DNA from 2 places in the Kitasatospora sp. NPDC034533 genome. Region 2 is predicted to be linked to the other one. Evidence: riboswitches for the same ligand, from Rfam matches in the RefSeq annotation. Region 2 holds a riboswitch; the other holds the start of a gene.
What was found. A riboswitch is a leader RNA that binds a small molecule or an ion and turns the genes downstream of it on or off. The one in region 2 is predicted to bind cobalamin.
Positions count from the first base shown of each region.

Region 1: linked by a shared signal. The riboswitch ahead of ACZ55U_RS28450 (CoA-acylating methylmalonate-semialdehyde dehydrogenase) and the one ahead of metE (5-methyltetrahydropteroyltriglutamate--homocysteine S-methyltransferase) in region 2 are both predicted to bind cobalamin.

Region 1 is NZ_JBVITE010000050.1:54,912-65,921, forward strand. Features, by position in the region: gene ACZ55U_RS28430 (enoyl-CoA hydratase) at 91-864, opposite strand; gene mmsB (3-hydroxyisobutyrate dehydrogenase) at 861-1,745, opposite strand; gene ACZ55U_RS28440 (enoyl-CoA hydratase/isomerase family protein) at 1,742-2,815, opposite strand; gene ACZ55U_RS28445 (acyl-CoA dehydrogenase family protein) at 2,815-3,963, opposite strand; gene ACZ55U_RS28450 (CoA-acylating methylmalonate-semialdehyde dehydrogenase) at 3,960-5,459, opposite strand; cobalamin riboswitch at 5,669-5,841, opposite strand; gene ACZ55U_RS28455 (histidine-type phosphatase) at 6,313-7,683, shown strand; gene ACZ55U_RS28460 (ADP-ribosyltransferase) at 8,797-9,972, shown strand; gene ACZ55U_RS28465 (DUF6508 domain-containing protein) at 9,965-10,336, shown strand; gene ACZ55U_RS28470 (hypothetical protein) at 10,844-11,010, shown strand, end outside.
Region 2 is NZ_JBVITE010000103.1:1,328-14,478, reverse strand. Features, by position in the region: gene ACZ55U_RS37195 (Rieske (2Fe-2S) protein) at 195-1,112, shown strand; gene ACZ55U_RS37190 (aminotransferase class I/II-fold pyridoxal phosphate-dependent enzyme) at 1,281-2,747, opposite strand; gene ACZ55U_RS37185 (hemerythrin domain-containing protein) at 2,833-3,393, opposite strand; gene ACZ55U_RS37180 (plasmid stabilization protein) at 3,653-3,976, shown strand; gene gndA (NADP-dependent phosphogluconate dehydrogenase) at 4,067-5,521, opposite strand; gene ACZ55U_RS37170 (NAD(+)/NADH kinase) at 5,958-7,064, shown strand; gene ACZ55U_RS37165 (adenosylcobinamide amidohydrolase) at 7,256-8,020, opposite strand; gene metE (5-methyltetrahydropteroyltriglutamate--homocysteine S-methyltransferase) at 8,489-10,804, opposite strand; cobalamin riboswitch at 10,978-11,180, opposite strand; gene ACZ55U_RS37155 (acyl-CoA thioesterase) at 11,272-11,697, opposite strand; gene cobF (precorrin-6A synthase (deacetylating)) at 12,204-12,962, shown strand; gene ACZ55U_RS37145 (S1 family peptidase) at 13,116-13,151, shown strand, end outside.

The sequences.
Region 1 (11,010 bases), on a different contig from region 2:
GCCGGGCCGGACACCCACCTGCTGAGCCGTTCCGGGCCCTGCGCAGCGTGCGCCGCCCCGGGACGCAGGGGCGGCGCAGCGCGTGGACGGTCAGCGGTGGGTAAAGGACGGCGGGCGCTTCTCCGCGAAGGCCGCCATGCCCTCCTTCTGGTCGGCCGTGGCGAACGTCGCGTGGAAGAGCCTGCGTTCGAAGCGGACGCCCTCGGCGAGGGTGGTCTCGAAGGCGCGGTTGACGCTCTCCTTCATCATGATCGCCGCCGGGGTGGACATCGCCGCGACCGTCTCGGCGGTGGCCAGCGCCTCGGACAGCAGCTGGTCCGCCGGGACGATCCGGGAGACCAGCCCGGCCCGCTCGGCCTCCTCGGCGCCCATCATCCGCCCGGTCAGGCACAGCTCCATGGCCTTCGCCTTGCCGACCGCCCGGGTCAGCCGCTGCGAGCCGCCGATGCCGGGGATCACCCCGAGCTTGATCTCCGGCTGCCCGAACTTCGCGGTGTCCGCCGCCAGCAGGATGTCGCACAGCATCGCCAGCTCGCAGCCACCGCCGAGCGCGTAGCCGGCGACGGCCGCGACGACCGGCTTGCGCAGGGCGGCGAAGCGGTCCCAGGCTGCGAACCAGTCGCCGAGGTAGGCGTCGACGAAGTCGAGGGACTGCATCTCCTTGATGTCGGCGCCGGCCGCGAAGGCCTTCTCCGAGCCGGTGACCACCAGCGCGCCGATCTCCGGGTCACGGTCGAACTCCGTGGCCGCCGCGACGACCTCGTTCATCAGCCGGCTGTTCAGCGCGTTGAGCGCCTTCGGGCGGTCGAGCGTGATCACCCCGACCCGGCCCTTGCGCTCGACCAGGATCGTGTCGTACGTCATGCGGTCTCCTCCCGGAGAGTGGTGATGATGGCCGAGAAGTCCAGGCCTGCGGCCTCGCCCCGGGCGAACGCGGCGAACAACTCGGCTGCCCGCCGGCCCAGTTCGACGGGTGCGGCGGAGGCGGCAGCGGCGTCGGCGGCCAGCCCGAGGTCCTTGGCCATCAGGGCCGCCGCGAACCCGGCCGCGTAGCCGCGGTTGGCCGGGCTGGTCGGAACCGGACCGGGCACCGGGCAGTTGCTGGTCAGCGCCCAGCACTGCCCGGAGGCTGCGGAGGCGACGTCGAACAGGGCCTGGTGACTGAGTCCGAGGCGCTCCCCGAGGACGAAGGCCTCGCTGACCGCGATCATGGAGACGCCGAGGATCATGTTGTTGCAGATCTTCGCGGCCTGCCCGGCACCAGTAGCCCCGCAATGGACGACCTGCTTGCCCATCGCCGCGAGCACCGGCTCGGCCTCGGCGAAGTCGGCGTCCTCGGCACCGACCATGAAGGTCAGGCTTGCCCCTTCGGCGCCGGCCACGCCTCCGGAGACGGGGGCGTCGACGGCGCGGTGCCCGGCGACCCGGGCGAGGTCGGCGGCCGCCCGGGCGTCCCCGACCGCGATGGTGGAGCAGTCGACGAACAGTGCTCCGGCTGCCGCCTCGGTCAACTCGGCGTAGACGTCGAGGACATGGCGCCCGGCCGGCAGCATGGTCAGCACCACGTCCGCCTCGCCGACGGCCTCGGCCGCCGAGCGCGCGATCGTCACTCCCTGTGCCGCGGCCTGGTCCCGGGCCGGGGCCGCGAGGTCGTAGCCGAACACCCGGTGGCCGGCCTTGACGAGGTTCGCGGCCATCGGACCGCCCATGTTGCCGAGTCCGACGAATCCGACGGTGTGGGTCACCAGCGCTCCAGGGGTGTGGTGGCGGCGAGGCCGAGTTCGCGCTCGCCGAGCGGGGCGAAGTAGCGGGCCACGGCGGCGGGTTCGACGGCGTCCAGCGTCGACGGGCTCCACTGCGGCTTGCGGTCCTTGTCGATCACCTGGGCCCGGATGCCCTCGGCGAGGTCCGGCGTGGCCAGGGCCGCGCAGGAGGTGCGGTACTCCTGGTCGAGCACGGCCTCCAGCGGTCCGAGGGCCCGGGCCCGGCGCAGGGCCGCCAGCGTGGCCTTCACGGCGGTCGGGGAGTTGGCGGCGATCCGGTCGGCCGCCTCCTTGGCCTCGGCTTCGCTGCTGCTGTCGAGCCGGTCGAGGATCTCCTCGACGGTGCCGGCCGCGTAGCAGGCGTCGATCCACGTCCGCCGTGCGTCCAGCACGCCGGGCGGCGCGGGCCGGACGTGCCGTTCGAGGGCGCCGTGTACGGGCAGCTCGGCCAGGTCGTCGAGCAGGGCGGGCAGCCGCTCGGCGGGGACGAAGTGGTCGGCGAGACCGCACAGCAGCGCGTCACCGGCCCCGACGGCCCCGGCGGTCAGGGCGAGGTGGGTGCCCAGCTCGCCCGGCGCCAGGGCGAGCAGGTAGGTGCCGCCCACGTCCGGGACGAAGCCGATGCCGGCCTCCGGCATGGCGATGCGGGTGGTCTCGGTGACGATCCGGACGCTGCCGTGGGCGGAGACGCCGACCCCGCCGCCCATCACGATCCCGTTCATCACGGCGACGTAGGGCTTGGGGTAGCGGGCGATCCGGGCGTTGAGGCGGTACTCGTCGCGCCAGAACTCCTCGACGGCGCCCGGGTCGCCGCCGGTGGCGGCGCGGTGGATGGCGACGATGTCGCCGCCCGCGCAGAACGCCCGCTCCCCCGCGCCGCTGACCACGACGGTTTCCACCCGGTCGTCGGCCTCCCAGGCGTCCAGCGCCTCGGCGATCGCGCGGACCATGCCGTGGGTGAGGGCGTTCAGGGCCGTGGGGCGGTTGAGGACGATCAGGCCCGCCCTGCCCTCGCGCTGGACGAGGACCTCGTCGGCGGTGTGCTCGGCCATCACGCGGCTCCGGTCAGGCCGCGGGCGACGATGACGCGCATGATCTCGTTGGTCCCTTCAAGGATCTGGTGCACCCGCAGGTCGCGGACGGTCTTCTCGATTCCGTACTCGGCCAGGTAGCCGTAGCCGCCGTGGAGTTGCAGCGCGGCGTTGGCGACCTCGAAGCCGGTGTCGGTGGCGAGGCGTTTGGCCATCGCGCACAGCTGCGGCGCCCGCGGGTCACCCCGGTCCAGCGCGGCCGCCGCCCGCCACAGCAGCGAGCGGGCCGCCTCCAACCCCGTCGCCATGTCGGCGAGCCGGAACTGCAGCGCCTGGGCGTGCAGGAGGCGGGTGCCGAAGGCCTCTCGGTCCGCCAGGTGGCGGGTGGCGCGCTCCAGCGCCTCCTGGGCGCCGCCGAGCGAGCAGGCGGCGATGCCGAGCCGGCCGCCGTTGAGCCCGTTCATGGCGATCCGGAAGCCCTCGCCCTCGGCCCCGAGGAGCCGGTCGGCGGGCAGCCGGACGCCGTCCAGCAGCACCTGGCGGGTGGGCTGGGCGTTCCAGCCCATCTTCTTCTCGTTCGGCCCGAACGAGACGCCGGCGTCGTCCCGTTCGACGACGAACGCGGAGATCCCGCTCGCCCCGGGCCCGCCGGTGCGCGCCATCACCACGTAGACCCGGGCCGCACCAGCGCCGGAGATGAACTGCTTGACGCCGTCCAGCACCCAGTGCTCCCCGTCCCGGCGGGCCCGGGTGGCCAGCGCGGCGGCATCCGAGCCCGCGCCCGGCTCGGTCAGGCAGTAGCTGCCCAGGTGCTCGGCCGAGCACAGCCCGGGCAGCCACCGGGAGCGCTGGGCCCGACTGCCGTACCGGTCGACCATCCAGGCGACCATGTTGTGGATGGACAGGTAGGCGGCGATGGAGGGGCAGCCCGTCGCCAGGGCCTCGAAGACGGCCACCCCGTCGGCGCGGGTGAGTCCGGATCCGCCCGAGCCCTCGCGCACGTACACGCCCGCGAGGCCGACGTCGGCGGCCTTGCGCAGCACGTCCACCGGGAAGTGCCTGGCCTGGTCCCACGCGACGGCGTTCGGGGCGAGGTGCTCACGGGCGAAGGCCAGGGTCGTCTCCGCGATGGCGCGCTGGTCGTCGGTGAGGTCGTGCATGGCGCTCATCCCATCGTCGGCATGGTGAAGCTCGCGCCCTCCTTGACCCCGGAGGGCCAGCGCGAGGTGACGGTGCGGGTGCGGGTGTAGAAGCGGATCGCGTCCGGCCCGTGCTGGTTGAGGTCGCCGAAGGCGGAGCGCTTCCAGCCGCCGAAGGTGTGGTAGGCGATCGGCACCGGGATCGGGACGTTGACCCCGACCATGCCGGTGTTCACCCGGCGGGCGAAGTCCCGGGCGGTGTCGCCGTCCCGGGTGTAGATGGCCACGCCGTTGCCGAACTCGTGCTCGCTGGGCAGCCGCAGCGCCTCCTCGTAGTCGGCGGCACGCACGACCGTGAGGACGGGGCCGAAGATCTCCTCCCGGTAGATCCGCATGTCCGGCGTCACCCGGTCGAACAGGGAGGCGCCGAGGAAGTAGCCGTCCTCGTGGCCCTCAAGACGGAAGCCACGCCCGTCCACGACGAGTTCGGCCCCCTCCGCCACCCCGGCGTCCAGGTGGCCGCGAACCCGGGCGAGCGCGTCGGCACCGACCAGTGGGCCGAAGTCCGCCGCCGCGTCGTCCGAGCGCCCGACCTTCAGCGAGGCGATCCGCTCGACCAGCTTGGCCACCAGGGCGTCCGCGGTCGCCTCCCCCACCGGGACGGCCACCGAGATCGCCATGCAGCGCTCGCCGGCCGAGCCGTACCCGGCGCCGACCAGCGCGTCCGCCGCCTGGTCGAGGTCGGCGTCCGGCATCACGATCAGGTGGTTCTTCGCGCCGCCGAAGCACTGCGCCCGCTTCCCGTGCGCGGCGGCGGTGGCGTACACGTACTGCGCGATCGGCGTCGACCCGACGAAGCCGACCGCCTGTACCCGCGGGTCCTCCAGCAGGGTGTCCACGGCCTCCTTGCCGCCGTTGACCACGTTGAACACGCCCGGCGGAAGCCCCGCCTCCAGGAACAGCTCGGCCAGGCGCAGCGGCACCGAGGGGCACCGCTCGGACGGCTTGAGGACGAAGGCGTTCCCGCAGGCCAGCGCCGGTGCGGCCTTCCACAGCGGGATCATCGCCGGGAAGTTGAACGGGGTGATGCCGGCGACCACGCCCAGCGGCTGGCGCATCGAGTACACGTCGATGCCGGTGCCGGCGTTGTCGGAGAACTCGCCCTTCAGCAGGTGCGGGATCCCGGCGGCGAACTCCACCACCTCCAGGCCGCGCTGGAGGTCGCCGTGGGCGTCGGCCACGGTCTTGCCGTGCTCCGAGGACAGCAGTCGGGCCAGTTCGTCCTTCTCCTGGTCGACCAGCTGGAGGAAGCGCAGCAGCACCCGCGCCCGCCGCTGCGGGTTCCAGGCCGCCCAGGCCGGCTGGGCCTGGGCCGCGTCGGCGATCACCGCCTCGACCTCGGCCCGACTCGCCAGCGGCACCCGGGCCTGCACCCGGCCGGTGTTGGGGTCGTACACGTCGCCGAAGCGACCGGAGGCGCCGGCGACGGGCTTGCCGCCGACGTAGTGGGTCAGTTCGCGGACCATCGGTTCCTTCTCTCGACAAGGGTGGGAGAGGAGGAATGGAGGCCGTCGCCCGTCGACGGGCGCACAGTGGTGCGCGCTCGGTGCGGGCAGGACGGCGGTCGAACGGAGCGTCAGGGTATGGGCGCCCCGGCAGCCGTCGGCACGGGACAACCAGGAGCAGCGGAACGGATGCAGCCCGGAGCCATGCGTGTCGTCTCCATCCTCGTGGAAAACACGGATCACCCGCGGCCGGTATCCTGACTCCCGGATCACCGCACGCCCTCTGGCCTTCCCGGCTGGCTGCCAGTGGCCTTCGTCTGCGAGGACGGACTCCCCGGTCACAGTGGCGGGACCGTGCCGGACTCACACCGGCTTCCCTGACACCGCGGACCTGTCATCGACCATATAGTTGGACGTCCTAGTAAGTCCAGAGGGCCTACCCGCGCGCCGCATCATCGCGCCCCACGGCTGTTGACCCGTCCGCCACGGCGGGCAGCGGTCCACCCGCGAACGCGACCGCCCGATCCGCCTCGAACCCGGCGGCAGCACAGGGCCATTCCCGTCCCCCCGTGTTCAGGCCCGCCTGCCCTTCCCCCGGGGCTACTCGGCGGCCCGACGCGCCGGCGCCGAGTGCGGGCGGGCCCCCGGCGCCCCCGCCGCGCGTCGTTCCGGCGGCGGGCCGGGGCGAAGCAGCGCGGCCGCGGGCAGCGGGCGCGCCGGCCGTGGTGGCGGTCCGGCGACACCGCCCGGGCGGTCACCGTTCAGCTCCCCTTCACCCCGGGTAGGGCCCGGCGCCGGTGGGACTTCCCCGGGTCGTGCGACTGTTCGCTCCGCCACACGCGACCGGTGGAACGAACGAACCCGAAGGACCGCCTTGAACCGCACCGCTCCCCTCTCGGCCGTCATGGCCGTCACCCTCGCCGCCGGTGTGCTCTGCACCGCGGGAACCGCGTCCGCCGGGGACTGGTCCGGTGCCCGGTACACCGACCAGGGCCTCTACGGAACGAAGACCCCGTACGCGCCGCAGGAGAAGGCGAGCAAGTACCAGAAGCCGCCCAAGGGCTTCAGCCCGGTCTTCACCGAGAACGTCGCCCGTCACGGCTCGCGTGCCATGTCGGACGGCGATGACGGCGAGGCGGTGCTCGCCGTCCTGCGCACGGCGCAGCAACAGGACGCCCTCACCGACCTCGGCGAGGACCTGGCCCCGCAGGTCCAGTCACTCCTCGACGCCGCCAAGGCCCTCGGCTACGGCAGCCTCTCCGCGCGCGGCGCCCAGGAGCACCGGCAGACCGCCCTGCGCATGGAGCAGCGTCTGCCGTCGCTGTTCGGCAAGATCGCCGCGGAGCACGAGCCCATCGTCGTCGAGACCTCGGGCGTCGCGCGCGCCGTGGCGAGCGCCGACGCCTTCACCGGCGGACTGGCTGCCGGAGATCCGGCGCTGGCCGGCCTGATCAAGCCCCCCGTCACGGACAAGAACCTGCTGTACTTCCACAAGCAGCCGCAGAACGCCGACTACCAGGCCTACCTGAAGACCGACCCGGACCTCTCGGCCGTCCTGGCCACGATCGACGGCGACCCCCGTACGGCGGAGGCGGCGCACCGCGTCGTCTCGCGCCTGTTCCGCCCCGCCTTCGTCTCGGCGCTGCCCGCCGCCGGTCAGGTCTCCTTCGCGCGTTCGCTCTACCAGCTCTTCGCCGCGGCTCCCGACCTGAGCGTCGAGGCTCCGAACGTCGATCTCACCCGGTTCCTCGCCCCGCGCGACGCCCAGTGGTTCGCCTACCTCGACGACGCGGAGGACTTCTACCAGAAGGGCCCCGCCTTCAGCGGCCGCACGATCACCTACAAGATGGCCGGCGTCCTCCTCGACGACCTCCTCGCCCAGGCCGAGGCCAAGGCCGCCGGCACCAGCGACAACGGCGCGGTCCTGCGCTTCACCCACGCCGAGGAGATCGAACCGCTCGCGGCCCTCATGGGCCTGCCCGGCAGCACCGAACCCGCCGAGCCCGGACAGCCGTACAGCTACCGGAACAACCCGTGGCGCGGCGCGGACGTCGCCCCGATGGCCGCGAACATCCAGTGGGACCTGTACGCGAACACGCCCACCGACGGCAAGCCCGCCACCCACCTGGTCCGGATGCTCTACAACGAGAAGGAAACCGCCTTCAAGCCCTCCTGCACGCCGGTGGCCAAGAACAGTCACTTCTACGACCTCGACGAGCTCAGGCGCTGCCTCACCCACGGCTGACCGCGCCACGCGCCCGCCGAGCCACTCCCAGGGAGAGCGGCTCGGCGGTCGCGGTTCTCGTGGCGGATCGGTTCCGCCAGGTGTCCGTCAGGGGACCCTGCCGGTGGCGGGGACGCACGGGTGGACGTCGTTCTCCTTGACCACGTGGACCGGGGCGCGCCCGGGCGCACGGTCCGGATCGCCCTGAGCGCGGCCGGGGTGGTCGCGGTGCCCTCTCGGCACCGGGGGACGCCCCACTCGTCGAACGCCAACGTGCGGTCGGGGAAGCGGTCTTCCTTCCAGGTGTTGATGCTCGGAAAGGTGACGCCACATCGGGCGAGCAGGCAGCGCAGGACCTCGCGGCCGATGCGGATCACCGGACCGCGCAAGCGCCGCAGGGACGCGAGTGGTTCGCGTATCGCCCAGCGGGTGAAGGGCTGTCCCAGCCTGACGGTCGGGTGGCGGCCGTCTGGACGACGAAGTCCTCGTCGTCAGGACTGAGAAGGCGGGGACGGCCTCCCTCCCATCGGGGGTCCAGACAGGCCGACCGGTTCGGGCCCTGCGCCGCCAACCCGGCGAACGTTCCCGGTCGGAGCACTCGGTGGATCCCGTCCTCACGGCCGAGACGCGAGAGGCCCACGACACCTTTGCGGTTCGTGGCCGTTCGGCCGTTCCATGACGGGCGCGCCACCGGCCGCCGACGCCGCGGTGCTACGCCGTTCGAGTGGTCGGTCAGGTGACTCCGCACCGTGCACGGATCGGTGGTGGTGACGGGACCGGACTGCACCGCAGATCGACCCCGGTGACGCCGAGTGAGTGCCAGCCGGGGTCCTCGGCCGGCACGCGGTCCCGCTTCGTGCGCACCGAAGCGGCCCGGCCCTGGCCGCCCGTCCCTCTTCGCGCCTACGGTGGAAGTCCAGGGCCCGCCCATACCCGTGCTGTGCCGGAGATGTCCGGTATCGCGGCCCATGTCCGCCCCGCAGCGGCGATGCCGCCCAGGGCGGGTCCCAGACATCCACAGGCGAGGCAATCATGGAGTGAACCGCCCCTGACCTGTCACGACCGCCACGCGCCGACCGCCGGAGAGGTGCCTTCCTCCTTGGCGGGCCCCGAACAGTTCAAGGTGGACCAACCATGCCCCTGACCAAGATCGACAGTATCAAGGTCGACCATCCCGACACGGACGAGCGCACAGTCCAGTTCCTGTGGGGGGACCTGACGAAACTGGCGTCGGACGACGCCGTCGACGTCCTCGTCGTCTCCTGCCGGCCCGACGACTACGCCCCGACGGAGGGAAGCCTGGTGGGCGCGCTCGCCAAGGCGGGCGTCTCCGTCGAAGCCCTGGCGAAGGACAAGGCCAAGGACTACCGGCCCCTGTTGCCCTGCTGGATCTCGAAACCGGTGGCGGCCCTCGGGATCCACTTCGAGCGGATCCTGGTCTTCGAACCGAAGGACTGGGACGTCAACGCCGGGAACCCGACCCGGGCGATCTTCCAGGCGCTCGCCTGTTTCTATCCCACCGAAACGGTGCGCGTCGCCACGCCGCTGGTGTGCACCGGAGTGCGCAAGGCGGACTCGAAGGAGGTGCTGTCGGCGCTCACCTGGGCGGCGGCGCACTACGCCTCGTCGAACACCACCAAGGTGTCCACCGTGAAGATCGTGGCGCTGCCCGAGGAAGTCGGCGACCGACTGACCCCCACGTTCACCGATATCAAGAACAACTACGACAACGTGTTCGATCTCAAGCTGCCCGCCGACTACGACGTGTACGTCAAGAAGGCGAAGGCGAAGATCGACAGCATCAAGCTCCCACCCTCGGTGACCTATCGGCAGGCCGTGGCGGTCTGCATCTACACGACCAACTACTACAAAGCCATCAACTCCGTGCTGTACCGGAAGAAGCCGACCGACCCGGAGTACCGCCAGTTGCTGCCGCTCATCGAGGCCATCGACTCCGGCCTGCGGAACCTGAGGCTCCACACCGGGGCGACCTTCCGCGGTGACAACATGAAGCCGGATCGCCTGGCCAAGCACCAGGTGGGTGCGAAGCTCCTCAACACCTCGTACACGAGCACGAGCAAGGAGCGGGAGATCGCCAAGAAGTTCGCCAAGAACGCCCTGCTCGACTTCCACGGCCAGACGGGCGCGGAGGTGTGGGACTACTCGGAGTTCCCCACCGAGCAGGAGGTGCTGTTCCCGCGCGACCTCACCTACCAGGTGGACACCCGCACGGAGAAGCCGAAGGACTTCTGGAACTTCACCGTCCACGAGATCCTGACCAACTGGTGCGGAGGTTCGGACAATGCCTGAGCTGACACAGGAAGCGGCCCGCGAGATCATCGCGCTCTACCGCCCCACGCCGCAGGTCGCCGAAGCGCCCGCCCAACTGCCCCTGGGCCTGGCCCCCGTCGAGCACTTCGCCGTGGTGGCCGCAGCCCGCGGCCTCGTCGAGGAGGGCTTCGACTGGAAGAACTGGGCTCCGTACCAGGACGGCCGAATCTCCGATCCGGCGTTCATCGCCGCGGCCGACGCCGACACGCTCCGCCGGATCGCCACGGCGCACCTTCGGATCGACCGCTTCGTCGGCGGTCACCTCGAACGGATCGAGGAGGACGGAACCCTGGGCAGGGTCGTCAGCCGTCTCCAGACGCTGGTGGACACCGGCGCGCTGTAGGCGCGCACGGCACCGGGCGCCGGCCGGCCCTCAGGGCTCATCGAGGGCCGGCCGGCGCCACCCCGTGGCCTCCCCTCCGGACAGGAGGGTGACCTTCGCGTCCTTCGACAGGTACGCCCCAGAAGGGCTTCGCGCTGGTCGATCTTGTGGTTGATCGGTACCAGGCCTGTGGGAAAGTCTTGTCCAGGAAAAGTCCGGGGCCGCTGGCCGAAGCACCACAGGAAGCCGGGCAGAAGGGGGCCGAGTTACAGCGGCGGATCGACCGACGCTTCCTGAAGAGGGACGCCCGCGCCGCGCGGCGGACCGGAGGACACCGCGGACGAGCTCGTACCGGCACACCGGGCTCAGCCGTCCGAGTACTGCCGGGCATACCGCCGGGCCCGTCCCGGGAACGAGTGAAGGCCCCCGAGCGGATGTCCCCGGGCAACGGCCCCACGCCGGGCGCCGCTCTCCTGCCGGCGGGTCACCGGGCGCCGCCCGTACCGCCGTATGAACGGAAGGCCTCCCATGCGCAGCCGTGTCCTCTCCCTCCTGTCCGCTGTCCCGGTGACGGTGGCACTGACCCTGCTGGGCGCAGCCGTCCCGGCACAGGCCGCCACTCACGAACCCGTCGCACCGGCCCCCGCCTCCGCCGCACCGGCCCCTGCCTCCGCCGGACCGACCGCGGCCAACGG
Region 2 (13,151 bases):
GATTTCATTCCTCTTGCCCCGGGGCGGCGTCGCCCCGCGGTGGTCGCCCCGGGGTGGCGTCGCCCCGCGGTGCTCGCCTCGGAGCGGTGCCGCGTCGCCTCGGGACGGCGCGGCACCGGCTTCCGTCCGCCGGGCTGCTCCGCACGGCCCACGCCGCCGTGCCCGGAGCCGGAACAGCCCCCAGGCTGGGGTCCATGACGAGGAACCCGGCCAGCCGCGGCGCCAGCGCCGCCCGACGTCCCCCCGGCGCCACCGAGTGCGTGCTGAAGGCGATCGACGCCATCGCCGAAACCGACCGGCTCGACGCCCTGACCCGACCCCTCCAGCAGATCATCCGGGCACTGCCCCTGGGCCGGGCACGCGACGTGCTGCACGGCCTCCCGCTCGGCCACCCCCTGCACCCCGCCCTCGTCCAGATCCCCATCGGCGCCTGGACCTGCGCGGCCGTCCTCGACCTGACACCCGGCGCCCGCCGCCCGGCCCACCTCCTGGTGGCGCTCGGCGTGCTCACCGCCGTCCCGGCCGCCTGGAGCGGCTGGATCGACTGGGCCGAACAGCACGAGCAGCAGCAGCGCACCGGTCTGGTGCACGCCGCCGGCGTCGGCGCGGCCATCGTCCTGTACGGCGGCTCCTGGGTCGCGCGGGGGAAGGGCCTCCACGGGCTCGGCAGACTGCTCGGCTTCACCGGCGCCGCCGCCGCGACCGCCGGGGCCTACCTGGGCGGCCACCTCGCCTACCGGCAGGGCGCGGGAACGAACAAGACCGAGCCCGTCCCGCACCTGGTCGGTCCCGGCTGGCACCCGATCGGCCCGCTGGCCGACCTCCCCCTGGGCCGGCCCGCCCGGCGCGACGTCGGCGACGTCCCGCTGCTGGTGTTCCGCGAGTCCGAGGACACCGTCCACGTCCTGGCGGCCTGGTGCAGCCACCTGGCCGGACCGCTCACGGAGGGCGAGATCGTCGACGGGTGCGTGCGCTGCCCCTGGCACGGCAGCCTGTTCCGCCTCGCCGACGGCTGGAACGTCGGCGGCCCCGCCACCGCCCCGCAACCCCGCTTCGAGACCCGCACCGACGACGACGGCGTCCTGCACGTCCTCCTGCCCGAAGCCGGCTGAGCGCGCCCGCGCGGCGCTGACGCCGTGACGGCCGGGGCGGGCCGTCGGCGGCGGGCGGCGGGCCGTCCACCGGCCGGGTTCCGCGCTCCGGGCGACCGGGAGCGCGAGCGGCGGTCAGGCGGGCCCCGGCGGCGGCTCTCGGCGCCGGGGCCGCGTCGCTCCCGGGTGTCAGGACTCGACGGCGACGCGCAGGTAGCCGAGCCCGGGATCGGTGCTGTCCGGGACGAACATGCCCGCCGCGACGCCGCTGCGCAGGTAGTCGACGACATCGCCGTTGAGGCGCTCGCCGGGCAGGGCCGCGGGGATGCCGGGCGGGTAGGGAGTGAGCATCTCGGCCGCGATCCGCCCCGGGGCCTTCTCGATGGGCACCTGTTCGGCGGGGCCGAAGAAGGCGTCGCGGGGCAGCATGACCTGTTCGAGGCGCAACCGGTCGGGCTCGGGCACGTGGACACCCGGCGCGGGCGCCAAGTCCTCGGCGATCGCGAGGAGTTGGGATAGGCCCCGCAGCAGGCGCTCCGTGGTCGTGGTGTCGTCGGCGTGGGTGAGCTGGGCGCTGATCCGGCGGTGGTCGCAGACGTGGAGGGTGAGCTGGTGGTGGGAGCGCAGCCAGTCGCCGGCGCGGTAGCCGCTCGTGCCCAGCGCGGACAGGTCGACGATGACCTGCAAGGGGTCGAGTTCGGTGGCGCGGCCCGGCCCGCAGAAGTCGTCGCGGCCGTGGACGTGCAGCCCCTCCATGGCGTCGATGCGCTGCCAGACGGTGTCGGCGAGGTCCAGCGCGCGGTCGTAGAGGGTCCGCCCGTGCTGCACCATCTGCCGCCGCCAGCCGTCCAGGGCGGCGTAGACCAGGGTGGACGGGCTGGTGGTGTCGAGCAGGTCCGCGCGCCGGGCGAGGAGGGAGCGCTCGATGAGGTCGCCCCGCAGGTGGAACACGGAGCTCTGTTCCGGGGCCGAGCCCATCTTGTGGACGGACGTGACGCACACGTCGGCGCCCGCGTCCATCGCCCAGCGCGGCAGCCGGGGGTGGAACGGCAGGTGGGCTCCCCAGGCCTCGTCCACGATCAGGGGCTTGCCGTGCTCGTGGCACGCCTCGACGATCGACGCCAGGTCCGCGCAGGTCCCGTACGGCGTCGGTGAGGTGATCAGCGCGCCGCGGGCGTCCGGGTGCTGCCTCAGGGCGGCGCGGACGGCCCCGGCGGGGGGCGGGTGGGCCAGGTGCAGGTCCGGATCCCACTGCGGATCGACCCAGACGGGGCGGATGCCCGCGAGGATGAGCCCGGCGACGACGGACTTGTGGACGTCCCGGCCGACCACCAGCTTCTCGTGGGGGCCCGCCACGGCGAGCATCGCGGCCTTCACGGAGAGGGAGCTGCCGCAGGTGGAGAAGAAGGTGTGGTCGGCGCCGACGGCCTCGGCCATCAGCTCCTGGGCGTGCTGGAGGATGCCGCGGGAGTCAAGGCGGTCGTCGAGGCCGCCGGTGGCGAGCACGTCCGAACGGAAGACGTCCACGCCCAAGGTCGCGAGGACGCGGGGATCGGTGCCCCGCCCCTGCTTGTGACCGGGCGGGTTGAACATGGTCAGCGGGTTCGCGTGGAAGGCCGCGAGGGCCTCCAGCACAGGTGCCTGGGACTGGTCCATGCCCGCGCGTCTGCCCTGCGGCCGCGACGGGAAACGGGCGGCCGCCCCGGGAGGACCGGGGTGGCCGCCCCGGGCCTCCCGGGGGTCAGGACCTGCCACGCCCCGTGACGAAGTCGCGCGCCCGGTCGACCAGCCCCGCACCGGGCGCGAGGAGCTTGTTCGCCGGCGGAGTGTCCGGAGCCGACGGGTGCGGGCGGGTCGGCGCCAGCTTCTTCGCCGTGCGCACCTTGTCCCCGAGGGAATCCAGGTCCGCCGCGGAGCAGGCACCGGCCAGCGCGGGGAACAGGTTCCGCTCCTCGTCGGCCACGTGCTGCTTGACCTCGGACACCACCTGCTCGACCAGCCGGTCGAACCGGGCGTCGGTGGCCTCCATGCCCTCCAGTTCCTTGAGGAGCCGTTCGACCGCGGCGTGGTCGGCGACCTCCTTGTCCGCCAGCGCCCCGCCACCGGGGACGTGCTCGCGCACCGCCGGGTAGAGGTACTCCTCCTCGGCCACCGAGTGCCGCACCAGCTCGATCGTGAACTCGTCCACGACCTTCCGGCGCCGCTCGTCGCCCGGGGGCAGCGCCTGGATCCTGTCGAACAGTTCCTCCACCTCGCGGTGATCGGCCGTCAGTTCCGCGATCACGTTTCCACCGTGGCCCATGGTTCCCACACCTTCCTCTTCCTCGGACGGGTCCGGCACCGACCGGGTGCCGGCGGGACACCGCGCGACTGCCCTGGCCCCGCGCCGTGAAACGGGGGTCCACGCCCCGGGCGGCGAGCACGTCGAGCGCGGCGGCCCCGGTGATCCACGTGATCCACGAGACCGGTGACCCACGCGATACCGGCAGCCAGACGGATCGAAGCCCGCGATCGGGGTAGGCGCCCGTACGTCCCCACCGGACGAGATCGAGGAGGAAGCCATGCCCGCCGGTTCGAGCAAGAAGCGCGAACGCCAGTACGAGCACATCAAGGACAGCGCCCTGGACCGCGGCGAGAGCGAGAAGCGGGCCAAGGAGATCGCCGCCCGCACCGTGAACAAGGAACGGGCCCGGCACGGCGAGTCGAAGACCGCCAGCCGCTCCTCGACCCACGACATGTCCTCCTCCCGGCGCGGCGGACTGCGCTCCCACTCCGGAGCCCAGGGGCCGACCAGGGAGCAGCTCTACAACGAGGCCAAGCAGCGCAACATCCACGGCCGCTCGAAGATGAACAAGGAGCAGCTCGCCGACGCGCTCGGCCGCTGACCGCCGCCGGCGCCCGCCCCGCCTCCACGCTCGGAGGGGCGGATGCGTCGGAGCACCGCCACCGGTGCCGCGTGGCCTCTCTTCCGGGGCCTACGCGGCGCCGGTGTCCGTGCGGACCTCGGGGCGGCCGGGCTCGGCCCAGCGCGTGTGGTAAGTGCCCTCTCGGTCGGTGCGGTGGTAGGTGTGCGCGCCGAAGAAGTCGCGCTGGCCCTGGATCAGCGCGGCGGGCAGGCGTTCGCTGCGCAGGGTGTCGTAGGAGGCCAGCGCGGCGGAGAACGCCGGGACGGGGATGCCGTGCTGGACCGCGCTCGCGACCACGGTGCGCCAGGCCGCCTGGGCGTCGGTGATCTCGGTCGCGAACCGCTCCTCGGCGAGCAGGCTGACCAGGCCGGGATCGGCGGCGTGGGCCGCGCGGATCCGGTCCAGGAAGGCCGCGCGGATGATGCAGCCGCCGCGCCAGATCTTCGCCACCGCTCCCAGGTCGATGTCCCAGCCGTACTCGGCCGCGGCGTCGCGGATCATCGTCCAGCCCTGGTCGTAGGCGACGACCTTCGAGGCGTAGAGGGCCTGCTCGACGTCCCGGGTGAAGCGCTCGGCCTCGTGCGGGCGCAGCTCCTGCGGCGTGCCGCCGGACAGCGGCCGGTAGGCCTCGCGCAGTTCGGTCCGGGCGGAGGACACCCGGGCGAAGGTGGCCTGGGCGATGGCGGTGACCGGGGAGCCGAGGTCGAGGGCGGTCTGCACGGTCCAGCGCCCGGTGCCCTTCTGCTCCGCGGCGTCCCGGACGACGTCCACGAAGGGCCCGCCGGTGGCGGCGTCGGTGTGGGCGAGGACCTCGGACGTGATCTCGATCAGGTAGGAGTCGAGGCGTCCCTTGTTCCAGTGGCGGAAGATCTCGGCGATCTCGGCGGGGCCGTAGCCGCCGATCTGCCGCAGGAGGTGGTAGGCCTCGGCGATGAGCTGCATGTCGGCGTACTCGATGCCGTTGTGCACCATCTTCACGAAGTGGCCGGCCCCGTCGGTGCCGATGTGGGTGCAGCAGGGCTCGCCGTCGACGTGGGCGCTGATCCTCTCCAGCATCGGGCCGAGGACGCGGTAGGACTCGGCGGAGCCGCCGGGCATGATCGACGGCCCGTTCAGCGCGCCCTCCTCCCCGCCGGAGACGCCGCTGCCGACGAAGTGGATGCCGCGTTCGCGCAGCGCCCGCTCGCGGCGGCGGGTGTCGGCGAAGTGCGCGTTGCCGCCGTCGATGATCATGTCGCCCGGCTCCAGCAGCGCGGCGAACTCCTCGATCACCTCGTCGGTGGCCGAGCCGGCCTTCACCATGATCAGCAGCCGGCGTGGCCGCTCCAGCGCGGCCACGAAGTCCTGCGGCGACTCCGTGGGGACGAACGAGCCCTCGTGACCGAACTCCTCGATCAGCGCCCTGGTGCGCCCCGGGGTGCGGTTGTGCACGGCGACCGTGTAGCCGTTGCGGGCGAAGTTCCGGGCCAGGTTGCGGCCCATCACCGCCAGCCCCGTCACGCCGATCTGTGCGGATGCCTCCATGGCGGCTGCTTCCTCTCTCGGGGGGTTCCGGCCGACTCGGGCCTCCGGAAGGACCGGGGCCCGCGGCGGTCTCGGGGATCGGGCCGGCCCGGTCTCCGGCGGGCCCGCGTCGCTGACGGGCCCGCGTCGCCGACGGGCCCGGGGGTCCGGCGGTCTCGGGAGCCTGGCGGTCTCGGGGACCGGGCGGGCCCGTGGCCTGGAACCTCGCCCGCGAGTCGGTGGCGCGGGCCACTCGGGCCGGTCGGCTCGGTGCGCCGTGGGCTGCCGGATCCAGGATCGCCACCGGGGACCGGGGCCGCGCGGGGGGTTGGCCCACCCGGGCGTTTCCGGGCGGCGTGCTCGGAGGCCCGGCCGGGAGGCACCCGGCGAGTCGCCGGGCCTCACGGCCGGAGCGCATCCTGGAGGGGACCCCACCCCTTGCCGAGGAGGACACGCCATGGCGGTCGAGCGCGTCGGTCTCGTCGTCCACAAGGGGCGCCCCGAAGCCGTGCGGGCCTCCCGTTCGGTGCGTTCCTGGTGCGACGACCACCGCGTCCGGTGCACCGAGATCGACGTGTGGAACGCGGACGGGCCACGGCGCGGCGCCCGGGAGGAGATGGCCGCGGCCGGGGACCCGGACCTCATCGTCGCGCTGGGCGGCGACGGGACCTTCCTGCGCGGCGCGCGGCTGGCGGCGCCGCACGGCGCCCTGCTGCTGGGCATCGACTTCGGGCACGTCGGCTTCCTCACCGAGGTGCCCGCGCACGACGTGCTCCAGGCCCTGGAGGCCGTCCGGGAGTCCCGCGTCAGCGTCGAGGAACGGATGCTGGTGACGATGCGCGCCTCCCGTCCGCTCCGGCTTCCCGAGGAGTCCGGTCCGCCGTCGCCGTACGCCCGCCGCCCGCCGCTGCCCGCGCCGCAGGTGCGTTCCGGCTGCGAGGCCGGGGGCGGCTGGGGGGTGGCCCTGGACGTGCTCGGGCTGAACGAGGTGGTGGTGGAGAAGTTCTCCCGGGACGGCAGGGTCGCCGCGGCGGTCTACTTCGCGGGGAGGCTGCTCGCCTCCTACGCCGGCGACGCGCTACTGGTGGCGACGCCGACCGGATCGACCGCCTACAGCTTCGCCGCGGGCGGGCCGGTGGTCTCGCCCCGGGCGGAGGTCCTCGTCTTCACCCCCGTCGCGGCGCACATGGTCTTCAGGCGCTCCGTCCTGGCCGCACCGGACGAGCCGATCGCCATGCGGCTGCTGCCGCACTCGGGCCCGGCGGCGGTCAGCGTGGACGGCCAGCTCCGCGGCGTCCTGGAGCCCGGCGACTGGGTCGGCGTCTACGCGGCACCGACCCGGCTGCGGGCGGTGCGCCTGGGGCCGATCGACTTCTACGGCCGGCTGAGGCAGCGGATGCGGCTGACGGACGCGCCCGCCGCCGCCTCCGCCGCGGCCGAGGTCCCCTCGACCTGGCCGCTCACGGCACCGCCGCCGCACGACCTGGAGCACCTGAACCTGCCCACCCTGGAACCCGGCCGCCACCGTCCCCGCCTCGTGCACCGGACCGACGACGGCGCCTGATGCGCGCTGCCGTCGGGGTGGGGCACGGCGCCGGGGGTGTTCACCGGGCCTCCTGGTGCGGACGGCCGGATGCCGCCCGTGCCGCCCCACTCCCTGGCGAGCGGCCCCCGGACGGCTGTCCGGGGCTTCGCCCGGGACCAAGCTCAAGGACCTCGACGGCTCGGCCGTGCGGGGTCCGACGGCCGGCTGGGTCAGCCCGTGACCACCCGGGCCGCGGCGTCGGGCAGCGCCCCGCGCACGTCCGCGACGCGACAGCCCGCCACCGTCGCCGGGTGCTCCTGCGGCGGCCCCTCGGCCCGGCGCACGCGGTCGAGTTCGGCGCCCTCGCGCACGGCCCGGTAGACGGCGCGGGCCAGCCGGGAGCCCCAGACCGAGCGCGGGCCGCCGAACGGGTCTGCGGGGACGCCCGGGGAGGCGGCGCGGACGGCCACGCAGACCGCGTCGGACGGGGTGCCCGAGCAGTCGTAGCCGGCGTCCAGCAGCGCCTGGACCTTGGCCTCGGTCGCGGTGGCGAGCAGGTTGACCAGGCCGGCGTCCTCGATGGCGGCCGGTACCACGGCCAGGGTGTTGATCGTCCCGGGCCGGTACGCGACCGCCTGCGCGACGGGGTCGGCCGCCCAGAGCGCGACCCCGATCCCGGCGGTGACCAGCGCGGTGACGCCGCCGTCCTCGGCCCGGGTGCAGTCGTCCACCTCGGCCGCCGTCATCAGCCCCACGCCCGGGCCCACCAGCCCCTGCGCGGCGGCCAGTTCGGCCAGGTGCGCGGCCGGGTCCAGCCCCGAGTAGCCCGGGCGCACCTGGGCGTTGAGCACCCAGGCGCGCTCCCCGAGCCCGCCGCCGAGCACCGCGCTGCTCACCATCCGCCAGCCGGGCCCGGCCCGCCACACCAGCAGGTGGCGGCAGGCGCCGTCCTCCGTCCGCGCGGCCCGCCCGACCCGCACCCCGACCTCGTTCACGACCACTCCCCCTCCACCGGGTACGGCGCCCCGGTGCGCCGGTCCGGATCGGCCTCCGGCCACTCCCCGCCGACGGCCGGGCCCGCTCGCTGTACGCCGTCCGCCCGTGGTTCGCCCGGCGCGACGCCCTGGGCGTGGACCGGGCGGTGCGTGTGGCGCACCCGACGCGGCTCGGCGTGGGCGTGGGGCTTTCGTCCGGCCGGGCGGCCCATGGTGCGCTCGGGTTCCTTCCGGCTCGCCTGCGGTGCCGACCGCTCCGGACGGCGGTTGCGAAGGTATCACCCGGGCTGGCTCCCACGATTCGCAGGTTCGCGGCGGGCGGATGGCGGGATTCCGTGGCGGGCCACGGGCGGTGCCCGGTCGTCGTCCCGCCCCGGCCTCGTCACCCACCCACCGGGAGCGCGGGTCGCCGGGGCGGGCGCGCCGTGATCCCGCCGCGCCCGCCCCGCTCCCGTCAGCCGGCCTCCGTCAGCCGGCCAGCTCCTCGCGCAGCGCCCGGGCCGCGCCGACCAGGCTGTCCAGCGAGGCCCGGGTCTCCGGCCAGCCGCGGGTCTTCAGTCCGCAGTCCGGGTTGACCCAGAGCCGCTCCGCCGGGATCGCGGCCAGGCCCGCGCGCAGCAGCGAGACCACCTCCTCGGTGCCGGGCACGCGCGGGGAGTGGATGTCCCAGACGCCGGGGCCCACCTCGCGCGGGTAGCCGGCCTCGGCCAGCTCACCGGCGACCTCCATGTGCGAGCGGGTCGCCTCCAGGGAGATGACGTCGGCGTCGAGTTCGTCGATCGCCGTCATGACGGCGCCGAACTCGGCGTAGCACATGTGGGTGTGGATCTGGGTGTCCGCGCGCACGCCCGAGGTGGCCAGCCGGAAGGCCTCGGTGGCCCAGTCCAGGTACGCCGGGCGGGCGGCGGCGCGCAGCGGGAGGGTCTCGCGCAGCGCCGGCTCGTCCACCTGGATCACGGCCGCGCCCGCCGCCTCCAGGTCGGTGACCTCGTCGCGCAGGGCCAGCGCCACCTGCCGGGCGGTGTCGGCGAGCGGCTGGTCGTCGCGGACGAAGGACCAGGCGAGCATGGTGACCGGGCCGGTCAGCATGCCCTTGACCGGGCGGCCGGTCAGGCCCTGGGCGAAGCGGAACCACTCGGTGGTCATCGGGCGCGGGCGGGAGACGTCCCCGGCGAGGACCGGCGGGCGCACGTAGCGGGTGCCGTAGGACTGCACCCAGCCGTGCCGGGTGGCCAGGTAGCCGGTGAGCTGCTCGGCGAAGTACTGGACCATGTCGTTGCGTTCGGGCTCGCCGTGCACCAGGACGTCCAGGCCGGTCTTCTCCTGGTAGGCGATGACCTCGCGGACCTCGGCCTCCATCCGCTCCCGGTAGGCCGCCTCGTCGATCCTCCCGGCGTTCAAGTCGGCGCGGGCGGCGCGCAGTTCGGTGGTCTGCGGGAAGGATCCGATGGTGGTGGTCGGCAGCAGCGGCAGGCCGAGCCGGGCGTGCTGGGCCTCGGCCCGCCGCGCGTACGGCTGGGCGCGGCGGGTGTCCTGGGCACCCACGGCGGCGGCCCGGGCGCGCACCGCCGGGTCGCGGGTGATCGGGGAGTTGGCGCGGGACGCGAGGTCGGCGCGGTTGGCGGCGAGTTCGGCCGTGACGGTGCCGGTGCCCTCGCGCAGGGCGCGGGCGAGCAGTGCGGCCTCCCGGGCCTTCTGCCTGGCGAAGGCCAGCCAGCGCGCGATCTGCGGGTCGACGTCGCGCTCGGCGGCGGCGTCGATCGGCACGTGCAGCAGCGAGCAGGACGGCGCCACGTCGACGGTGCCGGCGAGGCCCAGCAGGGTGGCCAGGGTCGCGAGGGACTTCTCCAGGTCGTTGATCCAGACGTTGCGCCCGTCGACCACCCCCGCCACCAGCCGCTTGCCGGGCAGCCCGCCCACGGCGGCGAGGTCCTCCAGGTTCGCGGCGGCGGGTCCGGTGAAGTCCAGCGCCAGGCCTTCGACCGGGGCCTTGGCGAGGACGGGCAGGGCGTCGCCGAGCCGGTCGAAGTAGCTCGCGACCAGCAGTTTCGGCCGCTCGGTGAGGGCGCCCAGCTCACGGTAGGCGCGGGCGGCACCGTTCAGCTCGGCCGGGGTGCGGTCCTGCACCAGCGCGGGCTCGTCCAGCTGCGTCCACTCGGCACCGGCCTCCTGCAGTGCGGCGAGCAGTTCCGCGTAGACCGGCAGCAGCCGGTCCAGCAGGGTGATCGGCTGGAAGTCGGCCGCCACGCCGGGGGCGGGCTTGGCCAGCAGCAGGTAGGTCACCGGGCCGAGCAGCACCGGCCGGGCGGCGTGGCCGAGCGCGAGGGCCTCCCTGAGCTCGCCGACCGCCTTGGCCGGGTTCGCGACGAACACCGTGTCCGGTCCCAACTCCGGCACCAGGTAGTGGTAGTTGGTGTCGAACCACTTGGTCATCTCCAGCGGTGCGACGTCCTGGTTGCCACGCGCCATCGCGAAGTAACCGTCCAGCGGGTCGGCGTCGACGGCCTCCCGGTGCCGCGCCGGGATCGCGCCGAGCGCCACGGTGGTGTCCAGCACGTGGTCGTAGAGGGAGAAGTCGCCGGTCGGCACCTCCGCCACTCCGGCCTCGGCGAGCTGCGCCCAGTTCGTCCGGCGCAGTTCGGCGGCGGTGGCCAGCAGTGCCCCGGCCGTGACCGCGCCCTTCCAGTACCCCTCGATCGCCCTCTTCAGTTCCCGGTCGCGGCCCTGCCGGGGGTAGCCGTACGCGGTGGCCACGGACTCCGCGGCTGCGGACTTAGATGTCAAGGGACTCTCCTTCGCGAGCCTGAATCCTCAAGTACCCGGTGACGGCACGAGGACGCGAAGGGAGGACGGACCGGGCGGACAACCCGCGCCCGTGCGCGGCTCCGCCTGGTATGGTCGCCGACCCGCCCACGAGGTCACCGGATGGCCGCACGCGAACGGTCGCGCACGGGCAGTGGCAGGTCTTCGGACTCGCGGGCACGTCCGCCCGTGGAGGGCGGACACCTACTGGCCGTCGCTTCCCAGACCCGTCCCGGGCCCAGTGCGTATGACGGCGGTCGTTCCCACTCACCGCTGCGGGGCAGTCCCGGACTGGCCAGTCGAATGGCGTCACCGGGTTCCCTCTTGCGACGCCCCGCCTGGCGGACGGGGCGAACCAGCTGCGCCGCCAGCTTAGGGGCAGAACGCCGCCGCCGGAGCGGAAATCTCGAAACGGCGCCCGCATAGTGGGACACCGGAGCCGCGATCGGCTACTCGGCCCCGCCCTCCGGGGTCAGCTCCGGTACGGGGTGGGGCTTGCCCTCCGAGTCGACCGCCACGAAGACCAGCTGCGCCGTCGCCACCCTGGTGACGGGCCCGGCGAGGTTCCAGCGCTCCGAGGTCACCACCACCGACACGTCCATCGAGGTGCGCCCGGCGCGGCCGACCCGGGCGCGGACGGTGAGGAGGTCCCCCGCCTTGACGGGCGCCAGGAACGACATCTCCCGCACCGAGACGGTGACGGCGGGGACGCCGGCGTGCCGGCCCGCGGCGGCGGCCGCCGCGTCGTCGATCAGCTTCATCATCACGCCGCCGTGCACCGTCCCGTAGAGGTTGGTGTCGTGGTCGCTCATGATGTGGGCGAGGGTGACGGCCGAGTCGGCCGGGGTGCGGGAGAGCACGGAGGGACTGGTCACAGCGACGGCCCGCCCGTCATGGCGCCGTGGGAATCGTGGTCGGCGTTCCGCTGCACGGAACCCTCCTTCGTGAAGTCGAACACCCCGGGCACGCCGAGGAGCGGGCAGTCGTCCGTACACGGACTCACCCGCACCATCAGCCCGCACCCGGGGACGTGGTGGGACCGCGGGCCACCACGGCACGCGGGCAGCGGCAGGTCTTCGGACCCGTGGGCACGCCCTCCCGGCCGAACCGGGACGGGCCCCTAGCGGCCGCCGCGCCCCGGCGCCGTTGCCGTTGCCGGGCCGGTGCACAGGGCGGCGGTCGTTCCCGCTCGCCGCTGCGGGGCGGTCCCGGACTCCCACCGGGTTGCCTCGTGACGACGCCCCGCCTGGCGGGCGGGGCGAACCAGCTGCCCCGCCAGCTTACGTCCATCCGCGCAGCTCACGGCCACCGCCCACCCCTTCGGTCGGTCCACGCACGACCCCCGGGCCCGCAGGCGGGGGCGGACGGCAGAATGTCCCCCATGCGGCACATCTTCGTCATCGGCATCGGCGCGGGCGACCCCGACCACCTCACCCTGCAAGCGGTCAAGGCGCTCGGCCGCACCGACGTCTTCTTCGTCCTCGACAAGAGCAAGGAGCGGCAGGACCTGGTCCGGCTGCGCCGCCGGATGCTGGCCGACCACGGCCGGCCGGGGCACCGCGTGGTCGAGGTCCCAGACGCGGAGCGCGACCGCACCGCCCCCGCGTACGCGACCGCCGTGGACGACTGGCGCGCCCGCCGCGCCGACCTCGTCGAGCGGCTGGTCGCCGAGCACCTCGGCCCGGACGAGCGCGGCGCGTTCCTGGTCTGGGGCGACCCGGCCCTCTACGACAGCGTCATCGCGGTGGTGGAGGACGTGTCGGCCCGCGGCGGGGCGCCGTTCGCGTACGAGGTGATCCCGGGCATCAGCAGCGTCTCCGCGCTCGCCGCCCGGCACCGCACCACGCTGACCAGGGTCGGCCGCCCGGTGCAGATCACCACCGGGCGCCGCCTGGCCGAGGGGTTCCCCGAGGGGGTGGACGACGTGGTGGTGATGCTCGACGGCCGGGCCGCCTTCGCCGGGATCGATCCCGAGGGGCTGGACATCCACTACGGCGCCTACCTCGGCACCCCGGACGAGGTGCTGGTCTCCGGGCCGCTCGCCGAGACCGCCCCGCGGATCCGCGAGCTGCGCGAGCGGGCCCGCGAGCGCAAGGGCTGGATCATGGACACCTATCTGCTCCGGCGCTCGGGCGACTGACCGCGCGTAGCACCGGCGAGCGGTGCGAAGGCCCCCTCCCGCGGCCCGGGGGATATCCCCACCGTCCTCGCACCCGCTGCCCGGATGGCCCAGTGGATCTTGGAGAGAAAGGCTGAAGACATCCGGAAACTCCGGTTCCAAGGAGGATTTCTGATGTTCAGTCGGAACCCCGTACGACGTCGCGCGGCC